Regions from separate parts of the Priestia sp. Y58 genome, predicted to be linked through region 2. Evidence: riboswitches for the same ligand, from Rfam matches in the RefSeq annotation. Region 2 holds a riboswitch; each other region holds the start of a gene.
What was found. A riboswitch is a leader RNA that binds a small molecule or an ion and turns the genes downstream of it on or off. The one in region 2 is predicted to bind cyclic di-AMP.

Region 1 (7,033 bases), 130 kb from region 2:
ATTGAGCTGATTACCTATGATCAATAAATGTATGTTTTCTGCGTTTCGATATGTACTTGTTCTTTATGCAATTTGCTTTACATTTTTATTTGTTAGTACAGTTCCAAGCCTATTTGGTTTCACCGTGACCGTTCAAGAAACGGATTATCACCACCTGCATCGCGGAGATATAGTTGTCTTTGGAGACGAATCATCTTCTTCAAAGAATGAACTTGTACTGGCCCATAATCAAGAGCTTGATGTACTGGTTACAGCTCAAAGAGATTCTTTGCCTGCTTCTTCTAAAGTAATTGGAAGCTACGCATACCATCTCCCGTATATAGGGTTCATTATTGAGTTTATGAAAGATTTTACTACGTTACTGGTGATGGGAAGTATTTTACTTTTATTGTTTTCGTATACGTTGCAGCCCAAAAGGCGAATATGGCGTAAGAGAAAGTAAAAAATAGGCAAATGCACATACAGGACAATCAACTAACGCATATAAAGTACAGTGTACGAAATGAAAAAAACAAGAGGAGAGATTGCTATGTATAACTACGATTGTTACGACCCATGCCATCACGGAGGCTATCACCACCTATATGATACTTGCCACTATCCAATTAGCTATCCAATTGGCGGTTATCATCATTGTGGAACGGGCCAGTCATTTGCATTAATTGTTGTGCTATTTATTTTATTAATCATCATTGGCTGTACTTGTTTTTGCTGATTAGCCCTCATTTGCTCGCATGTGCGAGCTTTTTATAACAGATGGAAAAGGACAAACTTACATATAAATTGTTTAAATAATAAAAAAATTTTGCCAAATCAACATTTACCATATTATACTATAGCTAGTAACTCAATAAGCGAAGGTGAATATATGGAAAAGGAAAAAGTATTTCAACAGCTATTTTCAATGTCATTTACACCAATGCTCGTAATGAATATGGATGGAGATATCCAAATTTTAAATGAAGCGTGCTGCCACCTTTTTAAAACGACGGAGGAACGACTTCTTTCCTGTAATGTATTTGAAGAGCCAAATCGCTTTTTTATTGAAAAGCATGAAGTGGAAGCGTTAAGAAAGCAAGAGGAAGAAGTTGTTTTACTTAAGAAAAAAGTAGATCAGCAGTTTCCGATGCACATCCATATTCAGCGCACGGAAGGGGATATTCCGCTCTTAGTTGTTCAGTGGAAAGAGTTTTCCTCAAGTATTCAAAAGCAAGAGGAAGTCATTCGGAAAATGAAGCAATATAAGCAGTTTGTCCAGCAAAGCCAAGATGCATTTATTGTAACAAGAGAAGGCAGAATTCAATATTTGAATCCCGCTGGTGTTAAACTTCTTGGCGGCGAGAAAAAAGAAGAGTATATCGGGCGTCCTTGGCTTCATTTTATTCATCCCGAACATTTAGAAATCGTAAAAGAACGAATGGTTCAGCTGATGAATGGAATGTCCGTGAGGCCGCGTGTTGATGTGAAACTATTGACTAAAAAAGGAGTCGTCATCATTGAATCTTCGGCAACCAAAATTAAGTTTGAAGGACAGGATGCCATTCAGTATATTATTCGCGACGTAACGGATCGAAAAAAATATGATGAAATGGCAAGCAAATCTGAAAAGCTTACAATGGTGAGCAAGTTAGCAGCAGGAGTAGCACATGAAATCCGTAATCCAATGACGGCGATTAAAGGGTTTATTCAGCTGTTAAAAGCATCAAAACAGTATAACGAAGAATATAATGATATTATGCTTGAAGAATTGAATCGCGTCGAATCCATTATTCAAGAATTTTTAACGCTGGCCAAGCCTAAAATTGAAAATTCATACCACCCAAAAAGTCTCAATCAAATCATCCGTCACGTGACATTACTATTAGATACACACGCCAATTATAAAAACTGTCGTATTATTAATGAAATTAGTGATGAGATTACAATCTTTTGTGAAGAAAATGCGCTTAAACAAGTTTTTATTAATTTAATTCAAAATGCGCTTGAGTCAATGAGCAAAGGTACAGTTAAAGTCACCGTTGAGAAAAGAAATGAATACGGCATGGTCATTATCGAGGATGAAGGCTGTGGAATTGATGAGCAATCTTTAGCCCGGCTAGGTGAACCGTTTTATTCTACTAAACAAACAGGAACGGGGCTAGGCTTAATGATTAGCTACCGAATAATCGAACAGCATCAAGGGCATATTTCATTTGCGAGTAAAGTAGGAGTAGGAACAAAAGTAGAAATTGCTCTTCCGTATATTAAAGAACCAGTGAACATTTCATAGCGCTTGCTATTCGTTCACTGGTTTTTATTTGACTGGAATAAAAACGAATGTTTTTTTATTTTTTTATTTTAATGTTCGTGTATATTGTTGACTAAAGGTTTTGTTTTTGATATATTATCAAATGGCTAGAAAATAACCGAATGATAATAAAAAAGAAAATTCGGTCAATGACTTTTATCTTTTACCCAAAGAAAAAAGATGATGGGAGAATGTACAATGAACTCAAATTATGATGTTATTGTGGTAGGGGCAGGACCCGCTGGGATTTTTACTTGCTATGAGTTAACGTTAAAATTACCGGAAGCAACTATTTTATTAATCGATAAAGGACACGATATCTATCGACGTAATTGTCCGATTCTTCAGAAAAAAATTGAAAAATGTCCGCCTGCGGTTGGCAAAAAAGAGTTTGCTGGCTGTTTGCCTGCTTGTTCTATCACAAATGGTTTCGGTGGAGCCGGCGCATATTCAGACGGGAAATTTAATATCACAAGTGAATTTGGAGGCTGGATGACGGATTATCTGTCTGAATCACAGGTGGTAGATTTAATTAAATATGTGGATGAAATTAATTTAAAACACGGAGCAACCGATACGATTACGGATCCGTTAACTGATAAAGTTCGTGAAATTGAAAAACGCGGATACGCAGCAGGTTTAAAGCTATTGCGTGCCCAGGTGCGTCATTTAGGAACAGAGCAAAATTTAGAAATTTTAAAAAGCATTTATGAATACTTAAAAGAAAAAATTGATATGCAGTATAAAACGGAAGTAGCCGATTTAATAACAGAAAAAGAAGATGGTCAGCATATCGTGCGCGGTATTGAATTGAAAAACGGTGAAAGAATTACGGCTGATAAAGTGGTTGTTTCACCAGGTCGAGACGGCTCGAAGTGGATGAGCGACTTACTAAAAAAACGCCGTTTAAAAATGATTAACAACCAAGTGGACATCGGCGTTCGAGTAGAAACATCCAACGTTGTTATGGAAGAAATCAACAAGCACTTGTACGAAGGGAAATTCATTTACAATACGTCTGTAGGTACAAGAGTCAGAACGTTCTGCAGCAATCCTTCAGGACATGTGGTAGTAGAGAATCATTCAGGTATTATGTTAGCAAATGGACACGCATACAAAGATCCGAAGCTTGGAAGTCAAAATACGAACTTTGCGCTGCTTGTTTCTCATAAATTTTCGGATCCATTTGATCAGCCAAACGAATATGCGCACGAAGTATCAAGGTTAGCTAATATGCTGTCAAACGGGGGCTTAGTTGTTCAAAAGTATGGGGATATTTTAAAGGGCCGTCGTTCAACAGCGACTCGAATTAAAGAAGGCTTTTTAGAACCAACGTTAAAAGAAGCTGTCCCTGGTGACTTGGGCTTAGTGCTTCCTTACAATACGATGAAAAGCTTAATTGAAATGACAGAAGCACTGGATCATGTAACGCCTGGTTTAGCTTCTGAACATACGCTGTTTTACGGTGTGGAAGCGAAATTTTATTCAGCTCGTCCAAAGCTAAACGATAAGTTTGAAACAGAAATCTCCGGTTTATACGTGGGAGGAGACGGAGCTGGTATTACGCGAGGACTCGCGCAGGCAAGTGCGTGCGGTGTGTGGGTAGCGCGTGACATTGTTGAAAAATTAAAGAATCGCAAAGCAAGTTCTGAACCTGTCACTGTATAAGAAAAAGAGGCCGTCACGGCCTCTTTTTTTATATGTGTTAAATAATGAGAGCGAATAAGTAAAAAGCAAAGAACTTGTACCGCTCAAACTCCGATAGTTTTATATGATAATTACCCGCTCTTTTTTTAAAAAGTATTACGGAATCCGTACGTCTATCGTGAGCAGAATTAAATAGAATAAGGCGAATTGATAATGTCCATTTCTTTCTATCAATAAAGTCAGTGAAATTTTAGGGAGTTTATATCAAGCAGTACAATAAGGATAAAATCAACAGTTGGAAAGAGTTGTTTTTTTGATGAATAAAATATTTATGGAAGCAGCAAAGTACGCGTACGTTAGAATAATTATGCAAATTTATGAATGGGATTTAATGAGAAGAAAGTTCACTTCACAAACTATTTTTTGAGTTAATTTTTTATCTATTAGATTGTAAGTCTTGTTAAATAAGTGTTTGTGTTTTATTAGAATATGATGTGAATATTTTAAAATACAACAATTCTCAACTTTTTATGATAAAATCCTGCATTATTTTTGAATAAAAACTTGACAGGATCATATAAAATGAATTTTAATTAAAGTAACAATTATTATCATGCAAAAACATTAAAGAAAATTATTTGCTTAATCTCTTTTGTTTTATAAGAGAACGGGGGACCCATATTTGTGCGTAATGTACTTGGGGTGAATCTTGAATGAATCAAGTGGAGTAACTCACGTACCCGAATCCGACAGCTAACTCCGTAAGCATTCAGTGAGGGAATAACAGGTCTATGAAACCATGATATTCTCATGGTTTTTTGTATAGCTAAAATATTCCTAAACTATTAATCTGAAAATTTTTAATATATTGTATATTTTGAGTGTTATCGTTCTCAATGCATGGTAAAATAAGTATGGTAGTTAGAATCATTCTAATATAATTTATTTACGGGAGGTAAATCTATGAAGCTATCGACAAAGATTATTATCGCGCTAATTGCTGGTGCTGTTGTAGGAGTGTTGATTAATGCTTTTGCTCCAAGTGCTTTTGCTCCGCTGGACAAGTACTTGTTTACACCGCTTGGCCAAATTTTCTTAAGCTTAATTAAAATGCTTGTTGTACCAATTGTGTTTTTCTCGATCACTTTAGGTGTAGCAGGTTTAGGAGATCCTAAAAAACTAGGAAGAATCGGGGCTAAAACAGTTTCCTACTTCCTAGTTACAACAACCGTTGCGATTATTATCGGTTTAATTTTAGCTTATGCAATTAAACCGGGTACGTTTGGATCTTTTGATACAAAAAACGCTTCTTTTGAAGCCGAAAAAGCACCGCCGGTTGGAGAGACATTCTTAAATATGATTCCAGTCAATCCAATTCAAGCGATGGCTGAAGGGAATATGCTTCAACTTATCGTTTTCTCTATCTTTATCGGCTTTGGTATTACGATGCTTGGAAGTAAAACAAAAGGGCTTTACAATTTACTAGAGCAAGGCAATGAATTAATGATGTACCTTGTAAATCTAGTGATGAAGTTTGCTCCTTACGGAACATTTGGTCTTCTTGCAACAGCGGTTGGAAGTCAAGGCTGGGAGGCAATTAAAGCGATGGGTCTATACATGATTGTAGTCGTGCTCGCGCTGTTCATCCATTCAATCGTAACGTATGGTGGAACTGTCGCTCTTATGGCCAGACGCAACCCAATTGAATTTTTTAAAGGTTTTGCTCCTGCGATGACAGTTGGCTTCAGTACATCAAGCAGTAATGCAACGCTTCCGATTTCAATGAATGTGGCACAGAAAAATCTTCGTGTCCCGGAGTCCATCAGCAGTTTTGTTCAGCCGTTAGGTGCTACCATTAACATGGATGGAACGGCAATTATGCAAGGTGTAGCGACTATTTTTATTGCACAAGTATACGGCGTTGACCTATCGCTGGGGGCTCTTGTGACGGTTGTATTGACAGCGGTGCTTGCTAGTATTGGTACAGCAGGTGTGCCGGGAGTTGGTCTCATTATGCTAGCAATGGTACTGAGTTCGGTTGGCCTGCCTGTAGCAGGTATCGGATTGATTATCGGAATTGATCGCTTGCTTGATATGCTTCGTACATCTGTAAATATTACGGGAGACGCTGCGTGTGCCGTTATTGTGGCTGAGTCAGAAGCAAAGCGTATGGATAAATCTGTAACGCAATCGGCTTAATAAGCGCAAAAGCTCTAGCTATATGCTAGGGCTTTTTTTATTGGCAAGAAACTCTTCTTTTCAGCATACAGTTTAATAAGAGTATGTGTTTGAAAGGAGAGTGCGGAAATGAATAAGACCCATGTGATAAAGCCGCTGCTCGACGATGACTACCCAGTTATTTCATATGGAAAAGGAATTTATTTGTACGACCAAGATGGAAAAAGGTACATAGATGCTTCGTCAGGGGCAGTTACAGCAAGTATCGGACACGGCGTAAAAGAAATTATTGATGCGATGACCGATCAGGCACAGAAAGTTGCGTTTGTATATCGGTCGCAGTTTACAAGTGATCCAACAGAAGCCTTAGCTAAGAAACTATGTGAATTAAGCAGCAATCATTTCCAGTGGAGTTTTTTTGTTAACAGCGGGACAGAAGCGACTGAAACGGCTATGAAAACGGCAATTCAGCATTTTCAAGAGCAAGGAAAGCCAACCAAAACGAAGGTTTTGTCACGCTGGATGAGCTATCACGGTATTACCATAGGAGCTCTGTCTATGTCAGGGCACGTTGGAAGACGAAAACGCTTCTCGTCTTTGCTTGAAGATTATCCTTCGGTTTCACCTCCTTATTGCTATCGATGTCCGTTTCAGCAAACCTATCCATCCTGTAATCTTGCTTGTGCACACGAATTGGAAACAGTTATCAAACGAACCGGCCCTGAACATATTGCTGCTTTTATTACAGAGCCCATTGTAGGAGCAGCCGGAGCAGCCCTTACACCTCCTCCCGGCTATTATGAAGTGATAAGAGAAATTTGCGATAAATATGATGTGTTATGGATTGCGGATGAAGTCATGACGGGAGTTGGGCGTACAGGCGTGATGTTTGCGTATGAGCACTGGGGAGTTAAACCAGAC
Region 2 (7,033 bases):
ATTTTTCACAATTTCACACATTGTTTTGATACTTATCCCAAACTTTTATTTTATAGTATAGATAACATAAAATTTGCTACGTTAAAAGGAGTGTTTTTCATGGATCCACGTGATTATGAAAGAGAGCAAGAACGAAAAGAAGAATATGAAAATCGCCAGCAGCGCTACGATCAGTATCAGCTTGCGTCATCATCACAGCCTCCAAGAAGACGCTTATTTCCAGTGATTGCATCTTCTATCGCCGGAGCAGTGCTAGGGGGAGGAATTGTGCTATACGGTGCTCCGCAGCTGGGGTTAATGGATTCAGCTGATACGCAAACAGCGAATCAAACAACGCAGACTCAAACCGCAACAACAACGAGCACAACGCCTCGAACAGTAAGCACAACCGTGAATCAGTCAGATCTTGTTTCAGTTGTAAATAAAGTATCAGCTGCTGTTGTAGGCGTGAACAATATTCAACAACAAACAAATCCATTTTCTGGAGATACCCAAACGCAAGAAGCAGGAACGGGTTCCGGTGTTATTTTCAAAAAAGAAAATGGAAAAGCTTACGTTGTGACCAATAACCACGTTATTGACGGCGCAAGCGAAGTAGAAGTGTCACTTTCAAACGGACAAAAAGAAAAAGCTAAAATTGTCGGAGCTGACGCGCTAACGGATTTAGCGGTGCTTGAGATGTCTGACAAAAATGTTGAACAAGTGGCGAAGTTCGGGAAATCATCGGATTTAGTAGCGGGTGAAACGGTGCTTGCAATCGGAAATCCTCTTGGTGAACAATTTTCTCGTACGGTCACACAAGGTATCGTGAGCGCAGCAAAACGCTCTGTCCCTATTTCAGAAAATTGGAACGTAGATGCAATTCAAACGGATGCGGCAATTAATCCAGGAAACAGCGGCGGTGCCTTGATCAATTCTTCCGGTGAAGTAGTCGGTATCAACAGTATGAAAATTTCAGAAGACAATGTAGAAGGCATCGGCTTTGCTCTTCCAAGTGATGAAGTGCAGCCGACGATTGAACAGCTGATGAAAAATGGAAAAATAACGCGTCCATATATGGGGGTAGGTCTTCAGGATGTAGGTCAGCTTTCAGCTGCAACAAAACAAAACCAGCTAGGCCTAACAAGCGATACGTCTGAAGGAGTTGTCGTAACGACGGTTGAACCATTCTCTTCTGCTTCTGATGCAGGTTTACAATCAAAAGACGTGATTGTTGCCATCGATGGAAATGAAGTCAAAACATCCAGTGATTTACGTCAATATATATACACAAAACGTAAAGTAGGAGACACGGTAAAATTAGACGTATATCGAAATGGAAAAAAACAAACCATTTCTCTGAAGCTTTCAGAACAGCAGGATAACAATGGATGAATTCAACACCGTTAAAGCTGCTGCTAGCAGTATTAACAGCGTTCGGATTTTTAACCGGCTGCGGAGGGAAGCATTCAAACACGATGTTTCCTTCTGTAGAAATTAGTCAGCTATCTTCTACCAAAGAACTGGCAGCGTATGAGGGAGGCAAGGTGACAGGAGCTGAATTCAACCGTTTTTTAGCCGTTGAAGGGTTCTTAAATCCAGATGCTCCGCTAAATGATACAAGCTACCGCAAAGAGTTATTGCGGCAGCTTGTTATGCAAAAAATCTTAATTTCGCATCTAAAGACAAGCGATAAAGTACAAAAACAAGTTGAGGATATGTGGAAGCAAATTAAACGCTCATATGACGAGGATACAAGAAAACAAGGTTATGAAGTGTTAAATATTCGTTCTAGTGATGTAACCAACCAGCTAACAAATCAGTTTAAATTAGAAGAATATTTCCGTAAACAAATTACGTCTGATGAACTAACTGCTTACTATAAACGTATTGAAAACGATCTAACGCGCGTATCTTTTACACAGCTGGATTTTTCCACTTTACATGATGCCGACGCCGCTGCGGCTGAACTGCAAAAAGGAACATCTCTTCAAGACGTTCAAAAAAAATATGCTGATGTCCAGACAATCAGCAAAATAGAGAATGCTGATAATCTAAAGCTTTCAAGTCTATCTCCCTCTTTTATAGATGTTTTAAAAAAACAGCACATCGGAGAGAGTAGTGAGCCCATTAAAATGGGTAAAGTCTATTATATTCTTATTTTAAAACAAAAAGATAAAAAAACGGAATCAGAAGTCAAAGAAGAAATGATGAAAGAACTTGTTTTGAATCATATCAACCGGTATATCCAGGATGAACTGCCAAGGTTCCACGTGACTTTCAACCTTAGGTAGTTCCCTTTTATATAGATTGATTGTTTTCAAAAAACAAGCAGGTAAAAGAGCTTTCTATTAATAGAGAGCTCTTTTACATTTTTAAGTAGACAGAAATGTCGTCACCTGATAAAATGAAGTTGTAAAACTTTCATTATTCGGAAAATTTATACCCTCCAGCTTTGGAGGGTTATTTTTTATGCTGTTGGACGAATAAAAGAGCTTGGGACAAAAGTAGTTTAGTGGAAAGAAGATCCGAACGATGAATCGTTCGGATCTTTTCGTTAGTATGGTGAACGTATGTTTAATCTATTTATTTGTTTCTGGCTGTTGATTGGAGGGCAAGGCGAAGACTGACACGGAAATCAACAGCGGTGTCAAAAGTGATTCATACGAGCTTATTGATTCCATTGATCCCATTGTTCGCTTTTCGATTGGATTGCTTTCGTTACGTTTCAATCACTTTTCATCTTTTAAATGGCTCAGTAATCCAGGAGACATCTCCACGTGAGAAAGGGCGATGTGTGAAATCGTTTTAGCATAAGGTGTAATTTCGTTAATAAATTGTTCGAGTACGTGCAGGTGGGGAAGCTGAAGCTTTGTAATAAAGCAGGCTTGCCCGGCGATGCGTTCACAGAATAAAGCGTAGGGATACTGAGAAATAAATCGTTTAAAACGCTCGTGCTCGCCGTTTTTCATAGTTACTTCAATAAAACACGATACAGGCAGGTGCATCTTTTCATAATCAATATCAATCGTATATCCTTTTATAACGCCAAAGCTTTCTAGCTGCCTTACTCGCTCTGCCACCGAAGGGGGAGACAGGTTAATTTGTTTTCCTAGCTCTCGTAAGGAAAGGCGGCTGTTTTGCTGCAGCGCCTGTAAAATCGATAAATCAATTTCATCAATTTTCAATTGAAAACCTTCTTTCTCATTAACGTTTCATTTGATTAGTAATAGTAGCTAAGATGTTTTATATGTAATCTAAAATTTCCGTTTTTCTTACTATAATAATTAAAAAGGAGTGAGTAAAAAATGGCAAGAGTTTTGTTAGCAAACGAAGAGGGAACAAATTTTGAAAAAGCACTGAATTTAATTCCGCATGTAAAAAGATTGTATGATGAGCTTTACGACACGCTTTGGAACAGCGATATAGTAGGAAAAGAGACTAAGGAAAAAATTAGGCTTTATCTAGCAGGTGTTAACGGCTGTGAGACGTGTATGAGCATGTCATATGTAGGGGATGAGACGCTTAATCAAAAAGTGTTAAGAGAAAAAGAGCTGGAAGAAAAAGATCGGCTGCTGTTTCGATTTATTGATGTATACCGGGTGCGTCCAAGGGAGTTGACCGATGCTGATATGGATCAATTAAAGAAATTTTACAGTGATACGCAGCTGTTAGAGCTTTTGGCTGTTATTAATTTATTTGATCAATTTCACAAAATGATTGTCAGTTTAGATTTATATGATTTTTGCAGCTTGCAGCGCAAGTGAGGTCTTCGCTAAAAATATCTTGACAGACAAAATTCACAGGAGTAAGATAGCTTTCGTGAAGTGAAACGTATCATGAATCGAATCGATTATTCTAAAAAATAGATCATAGACATTTGAATAAAAATCGCTTAATCCATTACGGAGCGGAGGACCCATTATTTACGCACATATTGTGCTCCGGGGTGAATCCTTAAAAAGGTAGGGTTACTCTTAAAACCCGAACCCGACAGCTAACTTCGCAAGCGTTTTGAGGGGGAAGAGTGTGGAAAAACACAGGAGCCTTCCTGTGTTTTTTTGCGCTTTTTTTAAGAAAAAGATGTAATTTTTTAGAAAAAGTATAAGCTAAGAGAACACACAGCAGTTGAAGAAAGGAATAAATACACTATGAAAAAACAGTTTGCTGTATTGGGATTAGGTCGTTTTGGAGGCAGTTTGGTTGAAGAGTTTGCTAATCTGGATGTGGATGTGCTCGCTATTGACCGCAATCAGGAGGTAGTAAATAAATTTAGCAACTCAGCTACATATGTTGTCCAAGCAAACGCGATTGATGAAGCTAGCTTAAAGGGGCTAGGTATCCGCAATGTTGATCATGCGCTTATTTCGTTTGGAGATGATATCGAAGCAAGTGTGCTCGCAACGATGCTTTTAAAAGATATGGGCGTTAAGCAAGTATGGGTAAAAGCAGTGAATATGTATCATCAAAAAGTGCTCGAAAAAATAGGAGCGGACAAAGTTATTCATCCAGAGCGCGATATTGCTAAGCGTATTGCTCATCACGTGGTGTCAGAAAAAATCATCGATTACATTGAATTGTCAAAGGATTATAGTATTGTCGAAATTGTCGCTTCTAAGAAACTTCATAATAAAACGCTGTTTGATTTAAACATTCGTGCCAAGTACGGCTGCAACATTATCGGCTTTCAGCGAAAAGACGGGGAAATGGTGATTTCGCCTACCGCGCATGAAATAATTGAACAAGGAGATATGCTGATTGTTATCGGACATAATCGCGATTTGAACCGTTTTGAAGAAGAAGGAGTTTAACTGATGAAAAAACAAATCATTAAACTCACCCCTCCGCAGCTGCTTGTCTCCATTTTTGGCGGAGGAATTATTATTGGTGCTCTTCTATTGATGATGCCTGTTTCTACTACTGAGCCAATCCGGTGGGTAGACGCCCTTTTTACATCTACTTCCGCTATGACAGTGACCGGCTTAGCCGTCGTAGATACAGGTACGCGTTTTACCGTCATCGGTCAAACAATCATTATGCTGTTAATTCAAATAGGCGGTCTTGGCATTATGTCATTTGCCGTGTTGATTTTTATGATGCTAGGTAAAAAAATTGGATTTAAAGAGCGTATGCTCGTTCAGCAGGCATTAAATCAAACGAGCGTCGGCGGAGTTGTCCTGCTAGTTAAAAGGCTGTTTATCTTTTCATTTTTAATTGAGTTTATTGCACTTATTTTTTTAGCGATACGCTGGGTTCCGGAATTCGGATGGTCTAAGGGGCTGTTCTTTAGCTTGTTTCATTCAATTTCAGCTTTTAATAACGCAGGGTTTGGACTACTGTCTGATAACTTAGTGCAGTATGTTGGAGATCCTATTATTAACATAACGATTTCTTTTTTGTTCATCATTGGCGGGTTAGGGTTTACCGTTCTTGCTGATATGTGGGTGAAAAAATCGTATAAAAAACTAACGCTGCATTCAAAAATTATGATTATCAGCACGTTTGCGATTAATGTGATTGCCATGCTTTTTATTTTTTTCTTAGAGTACAGCAATTCGCATACGCTCGGAAATTTATCATTAGGAGACAAAGTATGGGCTTCTTATTTTCAAGCGGTAACGACAAGAACCGCTGGATTTAATACAATTGATTTAGCTCACCTGCATGACGCAACGGTTTTTTTAATGGTCTTATTAATGTTTATTGGTGCAGGAAGTGCGTCAACAGGAGGCGGTATTAAACTAACAACGTTTGTGGTGATTGTTTTTTCTGTATGGGCATTTTTACGAAGCCGGGAAGATATTGTGCTGTTAAAGAGACGACTTCTTCCTCTTCACGTGTTTAAGGCACTAGCCATCACGATGATTTCGATTATGTTTGTGTTTGGGGCCATTTTTCTGTTAAATATTTCGGAAAATCTGCCGTTTGTAAAAATTATGTTTGAAGTTGTTTCTGCGTTTGGAACAGTAGGCTTATCGATGGGAGCGACTCCTGAACTTTCATACTTTGGCCGCGTGATTATTGTTTTTATCATGTTTTTAGGAAAAGTGGGGCCATTAACGCTTGCGTTTTCATTATCTAAGCAAAAGCGTGAAGCCGTTCGTTATCCAAACGAAGATATAATGCTAGGGTAGAAAAATCGCCTTCGATGAGGCGATTTTTTTATATTATTTATACGTTCAAGACATATAAGAGGTTACGCACAAAACAGTTGCGATGAATAAAAAGAAGGCAAAGACAAGAACAATGGGCAATTTGGAATGTCGGCGCATTAAAGGTCCCCCTTTTTTATAGTAAAAAATCTCTTACTATATATAACGAAAGAAACAAAAATATGATTCACTTTTTTTGGCGAAATTTGAAGGTTTTTCTCGTTGGAAAAATCCGCACCCCTGTCCTAAACATTTTGCCAAGCTGTTGCATACACTAAAAGTAGATAACAGGAAGTGAGGGATGGTACGTGGGAAAACAAAATTTTGCGTTAATCGTTGTGTTATTTGTTTTACTTGTTATTGTAGGTGCGTCTGGCTTTCGCTTTTAAACGTTAACTTTATTTACGCATGGCCCCCGTCAAAAAGGGCATACTAGGCGGAAGTAAAAACCAAAAATTTCTTCAATATTGCCGAACAATGAGTTCCTCTACTCATTCATCTAATCGGTATGTAGCCATGCGAAAGCATGGTTTTTTTTGTCGTAAGAGGATGAATGATGTTCATCCTCTTTAGAAATTAATAGTAGCAAGAACACCCTACGATTACTAATAGAATAAATAAAACAACGATAAATGAAAAACCAAAACCGCCTTTTGCGCCCATATGTGTAACCTCCTTTAATAAAAGTCTCTATATCCTATGTACTAATTGGGTTAAGTGATTGAGAAATTTGCCTATTTTTTAACGGTAACGATCTTTTGAGAAGAATGAAGAACACTTACTTTTTTCATTTTCGTAAAAATCCTTTATGATAAGAAGAAAAGGAGGGCAAACAGGTGGGAATACATGCACAATACGTCATGAATCAGCTAGAAGAGGGAAAGTGGAAAGAGATCAAACGC
Region 3 (7,033 bases), 190 kb from region 2:
GTTTATGCGTTCACTCTGCACTTCAGTATAACTTCAGAGAATTTTCAGCCAGGCGTAGTGTTATTAGAAAATACTGTTGGAGAGGAATGGAATGAAAATGCAAGAAGGAAATTTTTTCAAAGGTTTAGTAATAGGCATATTAATAAGCATTCCAATTTGGATTATTCTCATTGTTATAGGCGTTCTGCTTTTTAAATAGGTCCTAACGTTATAAAGATCAAAAGTGTTAGGTCGAAGAAGATCCGCACGATGAATCGTGCGGATTTTTTTATTGGTAACGTGAACGTAGATTTCATCTATTTAGTTGCTTCTACCTGTTGATTGGAGGGCAGGCGAAGACTCCTGCGGGAAAAGCGGAATAGGTGAGACCCCGCAGGAGCGTAAGCGACGAGGAGGCTCACCAGCCGCCCGCGGAAAGCGAAGTCTTGCACGGAAATCAACAGCGGTGTCACAAGCAATCCCTACTAGAGCACTTGTCCCATTTGTTCGTTTTTAGATTGGAGTGGTTTCGTTATGGCACAATCTCCTTTTTTAGTGATTTTTCACTAAGTAGGCTAGTAACTGTAGCACTTTTTTCCCTCATGCATATGTTAGCAATAAGGAGGGACAAGTAATATGAAAAAAATTTATCTCGATGCAGGACATGGTGGGGCAGACGTAGGAGCAGTTGGAGCGAATGGATTGTATGAAAAAAACCTAGTTTTGAAAATTCAACAATATTTAATAAGCTATTTAAATAGCACGTACAGTGATTTTACGATTAAAACCACTCGTACCACAGATGTTTTTTTATCGTTATCTCAGCGCGCTTCTCAAGCTAATTCGTGGGGCGCAGACGCATTTATGTCTATTCACGTAAATGCCGGTGGAGGAACAGGGTACGAAGATTATGTTTATAGAAGCGCTAGCAATGCCAGTAAAACGTTTCAATCGATTGTACACGGCCAAGTACAGCCAGCGCTGCTGTCGTATAATCATCCGAATCGCGGTCGAAAATCAGCCAATTATGCGGTGCTTCGCTTAACAAATATGCCCGCAGTACTCACTGAAATAGCTTTTATTGATAACAGTACAGATGCAGCACTTCTTCAAAATGAAGCTTTTTTAAAAAGCATGGGTGAATCGTATGCAAAAGGAATTGCCGTATATTTAAATTTACCGCGTCGTGCAGTTCCAAATCCATCCCCATCTCCAACACCAAATCCTTCACCTTCTGAACCGGGTACAAAAACGTATACGATCAAGCAAGGAGATACGCTTTACAGTATTGCACAGAAGTACAACATAACAGTACAGGCGCTTCAAGAAGCGAATACAGGGCTTTCTGATCCTTTAACACTACAGGTTGGAAAAACAATTGTTATTCCTTCAGGAACTTCATCAACACCATCTCCAACACCACCTTCTGAACAATATCCACTTCCCAATGGAATTTTAAAACAAGGCGATTCTGGAGAAGCTGTGAAACAGCTTCAAAGAGCATTAAACGCGGTTAATTTTAAAGTAGGGTCAGTAGACGGAATATATGGAGTTCAAACGAAAGATGCAGTCAGACGTTTTCAGCTTATGTATCTTCCTTATGATGTAGATGGCATTTATGGTCCTCAAACGAAAAACAAGCTAGCAGCCGTTTTAAAAGCAAAAAGTTAAAGCAAGAAGGTCTTCTGTAAGCAGGCAGAAGGCCTTTTGTTTTCCCATTAAAAGCGTCTTAAGCACTATTTTATAATTTACGTAAAATAATGCTTTACAAACCATTTGTACGGGAGTATATTATCTAAGAACAAAGGATAGTTATGAAAGAAACATGTTATCAATCATACTCTTTAACCGAAAATTATATTGACCTGTTATCGCTTAATTCGTCAGGAGTGGGGGACCCAAATTTGTGCATTGTCACTTGGGGTGAATCCTTTTTTAAAGGTAGGGCTACTCTCATAGCCCGAATCCGACAGCTAACCCCATAAGCGTTTTGGAGAGGAGGTTTAAGCTGTGTAAAAACGCTGAGAACCCTTAGTGTTTTTTTTGTGCGCTTTTTTAACATAAAAAAGTATTTTTTAGGAATAATATCACTTATTCGTGAACTTGTAACGGAGCTTAGCAATGAACAGTAAATAGTAGCTAGGCAATCATCGGAGGGAAATTACGTGAACTATTCAGTTCTCAAAAGATTATTGATTGGAAAGCCGCTTAAAACAAAAGAGTTAGGCGATCAAAAGCTTAGTAAGCTTAAAGCACTGGCTATTTTATCATCAGATGCCTTATCTTCAGTGGCTTATGGAACAGAACAAATTTTGATTGTACTTGCAACAGTAGGCGTCCTTGCCTATTGGTATTCAATTCCAATTGCGATTGGGGTATTGGTGCTACTGACGGCTTTAATTCTTTCATACCGTCAAATTATTTATGCGTATCCGCAAGGCGGAGGAGCTTATATTGTTTCCAAAACCAATTTAGGAGAAAATCCCGGGCTTATCGCTGGGGGATCACTGTTGGTAGATTATATTTTAACAGTTGCTGTGAGTGTTTCAGCAGGAACCGATGCTTTAACTTCGGCTTTTCCAACGCTGCATCATTACAATGTAGTAATTGCGTGTTTGCTAGTGATTTTTATTACCGTCTTAAATTTACGTGGTGTAACAGAATCCGCTTCTGTATTAGCTTATCCGGTTTATTTATTTGTTATTGCTCTTATTTTGTTAATAGCGGTAGGCTTGTTTAAAATAGCGACAGGTCAAGTTTCACCTGAGCTTCATCCCTCTCTCGGTACAGTAGTGCCAGGTATTAGTTTGTTTTTATTATTAAAAGCTTTTTCATCAGGGTGTTCGGCATTGACAGGTGTAGAAGCCATTTCAAATGCAGTGCCTAACTTTAAAGAGCCAGGTGCAAAAAATGCTGTTCATACATTAATGCTGATGGGCGGTATTTTAGCCGTTTTATTTTCTGGCATCACGTTTTTAGCTTATTGGCTTGGCATTTCTCCAAAAGCAGATGAAACGGTTGTATCACAAATTGCATCAAGTGTGTTTGGACGAAATGGATTTTATTATTTTATTCAAGGCACAACAGCTCTAATTCTAGTGCTAGCGGCGAATACGGGCTTTTCTGCTTTCCCTTTGCTTGCTGTCAACCTATCGTCTGATAAATACATGCCGAGAATGTTTCAAATTCGTGGCGATCGATTAGGCTATTCGAATGGAATTGTGACCCTTGGAATTGCTTCTATTGTCTTAATTGTATCTTTTAAAGGAGCGACTGAACAATTAATTCCTCTTTATGCAGTCGGGGTGTTTATTCCATTTACGCTTTCTCAAACAGGCATGATTGTCAAATGGCTTAGAGAAAAGCCGGCCGGCTGGCAAGGGAAGCTAACTATTAACTTAATTGGGGCCCTCATAACCTTAACGGTGCTAATTATTTTGTTTACAACGAAGTTTTCACAAGTATGGTCCGTGCTCATTTTCTTACCGGTTATCGTTTATATTTTTCATCGCATTCATACGCATTATGAAGCGGTAGGAGAGCAGCTTCGCATTAAGCAAGGAGAAAAGATTGGAAAGCTTGAAGGAAGTGTAGTCATTGTTCCTGTAGCAGGAATGACAAAGGTAGTAGAAAATTCATTAAATTATGCACGAACGATTGGTGATACCGTTATTGCAGTGCATGTGGCCTTTGATCGAGAAAGCGAAAAGAAAATGGAAGAGAAGTGGGAGAAGTGGCAGCCTGATATTCGTATTGTTACGTTTCATTCTCAATACCGCAGCTTAGTGCGGCCGCTGTTTCGATTCATCGATATGGCTGAGGAAAAAGCGCGAGAAAATAACATGGCCATTACGGTCGTTATTCCGCAATTCATTACGAAAAAAAGTTGGCAAAATATTCTTCACAATCAGTCCAGTCTGCTGTTAAAAGCACATTTGCTTTACCGCAAAAATGTAATTGTTACAACTGTACCGTACCGTTTTAAAAAATAATGAAACATGACTAAAAACCTCCAACTTGTATGTTGGAGGTTTTTAATTTTTAAATTCACATACACTAACCGTAATCGAATCTCATCAAAGGTGCAAACGGAGGGATTACATGAGTGAATTAATTAAATTGTTGCGAAAAGGAAATAAATCGGCCATGATGGCCGCTATAGTGAATACCATTATTTCCATTATTAAAGGAATTGCTTTCGCCTTAACAGGGAATGTAGCGATGTTTGCTGAAACGATGCACAGCTTAGGAGATGCAGCTAATCAGTTTTTTGTTTTTATAGGTTCGGCATTAAGTAAAAAAGCCCCGACCAAACGATTTCCAAACGGTTTCGGCCGATTGGTTAATCTTGTTCTATTAGGAGCGGTTCTTGTAGTAGGGATTATGGCGTTTGAAACGATTAAAGAAGGATATCACCACATTCTTCATCCGACGAAGTCTTCAGGCTTTATTTTAAATATTGCAGTACTTGGCATCTCGGTATTGCTTGAGATGTTTGTCTTATTTAAGGCAATGAAAGAAATTTTGCACGATGTCGGAATGAATACCGCACAGGTCAATGTTTTTACCCAAAGCTTTGTTCATTTAAAGAAAGCAAAGCCAGCAACCAAGCTGGTCTTTATGGAAGATCTGGTAGCTACTGGAGGAGGCGTATTGGCATTAATCGCTGTTTTCATTTCACGGTTTACACCTTTTCACCAAGCTGAAGGAATTGCTTCTATTTTAATTGGGCTTATGATGTTTTTTGTAGTAGGACGAGTATTTTTAGACAACGCTGCGGGAGCCCTTGGTGAAGCAGATAAAGAAATGGAAATAAAAATTGGCGCGATTGTCATGCAAGATGTGCAAGTGCGTGATATTCAAACATTAATGGTGATGAAAGAAGGAGAAGAGCTTCACGTTGAATTAAAAGTAGAAATTGATCCTTCTTTAACAGTGGCCGAAGCTGATGATATTAAAGATCGTCTGGAAAATCGTATTTTACAGGAAAAAGGAGTAACGGATGTCATTATTGAATTTGATGAAGATGATGGAATTCCGGACTGGGAGCCAAGTGATTTACAGCTTCAAAAAGAATAAAAACAAGGAAGAAAACAGTTGTTTTCTTCCTTGTTTTTTTAGCTATATACTTTTTCACGGACGTTTGGAGAATCTGTTGAAGCTTTTGAGAAGTTAATGGTTTCACGTACAACGTAAATAGGTCTATTTTTACTTTCGTCGTAAATTCTTGCGATGTATTGTCCGACTAGACCTAATCCAAGTAGCTGAATGCCGCTAAAGAAGGTGATAGCTACCATAATGGAAGTCCAGCCAGGCTGAATGTTTTTACCTATCAGCCAAACAACAATCGAATAACTTAAAACTAAAAGTGATACAAAAACCGATATTAAGCCAATAACCATTACTAAACGCAAAGGCTTCGTTGAAAACCCAATAATTCCATCTGAAGCAAACTTGATCATCTTTTTTAAAGGATATTTTGTTTCACCAGCAAAGCGTTCATCGCGCTCATATTCTACATATGTTTGCCTGAAGCCAATCCAAGACATCATTCCTCGTACAAAACGATTACGTTCAGTCATTTTTTTGAATACATCCGCTACTTTTCGGTCGATAATACGAAAATCTCCCGTGTCTTTAGGGATTTCGATATCGGACATATAATTTAAAAAGCGATAAAAATACTTAGCCGTGGCTAATTTAAAAAAGGTCTCTCCGCTTCGTTTCTTGCGCTTTGCATATACAATTTCATAGCCTTGCTGCCATTTAGCAATTAATTCGGGAATCATTTCAGGCGGATCTTGTAAGTCCGCATCAATAATAACGATAGCATCACCTTGAGCATAATCAATGCCTGCTGTTACGGCAGTTTGGTGCCCAAAATTACGAGCAAAATCAATAACTTTCACATTAGAATCCATAGCCGCTACGTCTTTCAAGATTTCAATTGTTCGGTCGGTGCTGCCGTCATTGACGAAAATGAATTCATAGTTAATGTGGTTTTTATGCATGACGGAAAGCAAGCGATTGTAGCATTCATTGGCTACTTCTTCTTCAAAATACATAGGTACCACAATTGAAATTAGTTCTCTCATGCTTTACCTCCTATCGAGTGATGGTTTGTGTGCTTAAACGTCCATATTTTATTAAGGAAAAAATTGATAAACATTCCTATACAAGTAGACAACAGTTGTCCAATTATTGGATTAGCAGGTGTATAGTGTACAAGAAGGAATAAGCAGCTTGTATTAATTGCTAAAGTAATAAGGTTTACGATGAAAAATTGAGCTAGCATCCATTTATGTACAGTTGCTTGAAACACCCACGATTTGTTCCAATAGTAGCTGTTTATGACGCCAATAAAATAAGATAGTACGTTAGCCAATATATAATTCATATCAAAATGAATGAGTGCTAAGTAACTGATAATAGTGAGCAGGGTATTCATTATACCTACAAATCCGAATTTCAGGAATTTTATCACGGTTGCATAATCCCTTCCATTTAATTTATCTCTTCATATTTTGTCTGGGGCTTATTTTTAGTAAATCGTGCTATTAAATAGGATAGAATCACTGAAATACCAAACCCTTCGAGCAGCATAAAACTTGGAAAAATAAAGAATCGATAGCGAGTTTGAATTTCAATAAGCAAGTGAATAAGAACGTATCCTATGATTAGTAATAAAAACAGTGTATACGGATATTTATCCTGCTTCTTCAGGAATAAACATATAAGTCCAATAATGGAAAGAATAGTAGTTGAAACATAAATAATTCTTTCATAACTTTGAGCAGCACTAATTAATTTTTCTTTATTAAAAGGTACATCTTCTTGAGGAGTTAATGAAATGCTCCAAAATGTAGATGCATCCGTTCCTCCCCACATATTTAGGAATTTAATGTGAAAGAGATCTAAAAGCTGCTCTTTATCTGCTACCCGCTCTTTAATTACCTTTTTTTCTGCTTCAGCTCGTTTTTCTCCAATTGGCATACCCATAAAACGACTAGCATCCTCTGAAGAATAAGAACCGCTTGTTTCGTAATTAAAGCCA

Region 1: linked by a shared signal. The riboswitch ahead of MMB68_RS01440 (dicarboxylate/amino acid:cation symporter) and the one ahead of MMB68_RS00750 (potassium channel family protein) in region 2 are both predicted to bind cyclic di-AMP.
Region 3: linked by a shared signal. The riboswitch ahead of MMB68_RS01720 (APC family permease) and the one ahead of MMB68_RS00750 (potassium channel family protein) in region 2 are both predicted to bind cyclic di-AMP.

Annotation. Positions count from the first base shown of each region.
Region 1 covers NZ_JAKWFL010000001.1:253,278-260,310, reverse strand. The annotation lists gene MMB68_RS01465 (hypothetical protein) at 1-27, shown strand, start outside; gene MMB68_RS01460 (hypothetical protein) at 17-442, shown strand; gene MMB68_RS01455 (YjcZ family sporulation protein) at 530-715, shown strand; gene MMB68_RS01450 (ATP-binding protein) at 869-2,269, shown strand; gene MMB68_RS01445 (NAD(P)/FAD-dependent oxidoreductase) at 2,486-3,955, shown strand; cyclic di-AMP (ydaO/yuaA leader) riboswitch at 4,564-4,718, shown strand; gene MMB68_RS01440 (dicarboxylate/amino acid:cation symporter) at 4,898-6,133, shown strand; gene MMB68_RS01435 (aspartate aminotransferase family protein) at 6,242-7,033, shown strand, end outside.
Region 2 covers NZ_JAKWFL010000001.1:120,208-127,240, reverse strand. The annotation lists gene MMB68_RS00770 (S1C family serine protease) at 100-1,374, shown strand; gene MMB68_RS00765 (peptidyl-prolyl cis-trans isomerase) at 1,371-2,273, shown strand; gene MMB68_RS00760 (Lrp/AsnC family transcriptional regulator) at 2,712-3,167, opposite strand; gene MMB68_RS00755 (carboxymuconolactone decarboxylase family protein) at 3,288-3,746, shown strand; cyclic di-AMP (ydaO/yuaA leader) riboswitch at 3,862-4,006, shown strand; gene MMB68_RS00750 (potassium channel family protein) at 4,131-4,790, shown strand; gene MMB68_RS00745 (TrkH family potassium uptake protein) at 4,794-6,113, shown strand; gene MMB68_RS00740 (YjcZ family sporulation protein) at 6,440-6,520, shown strand; gene MMB68_RS00735 (YjcZ family sporulation protein) at 6,708-6,794, opposite strand; gene MMB68_RS00730 (tetratricopeptide repeat protein) at 6,968-7,033, shown strand, end outside.
Region 3 covers NZ_JAKWFL010000001.1:307,085-314,117, reverse strand. The annotation lists gene MMB68_RS01730 (hypothetical protein) at 305-496, shown strand; gene MMB68_RS01725 (N-acetylmuramoyl-L-alanine amidase) at 616-1,650, shown strand; cyclic di-AMP (ydaO/yuaA leader) riboswitch at 1,842-1,982, shown strand; gene MMB68_RS01720 (APC family permease) at 2,145-3,971, shown strand; gene MMB68_RS01715 (cation diffusion facilitator family transporter) at 4,081-5,058, shown strand; gene MMB68_RS01710 (glycosyltransferase family 2 protein) at 5,097-6,074, opposite strand; gene MMB68_RS01705 (GtrA family protein) at 6,071-6,463, opposite strand; gene MMB68_RS01700 (ArnT family glycosyltransferase) at 6,484-7,033, opposite strand, start outside.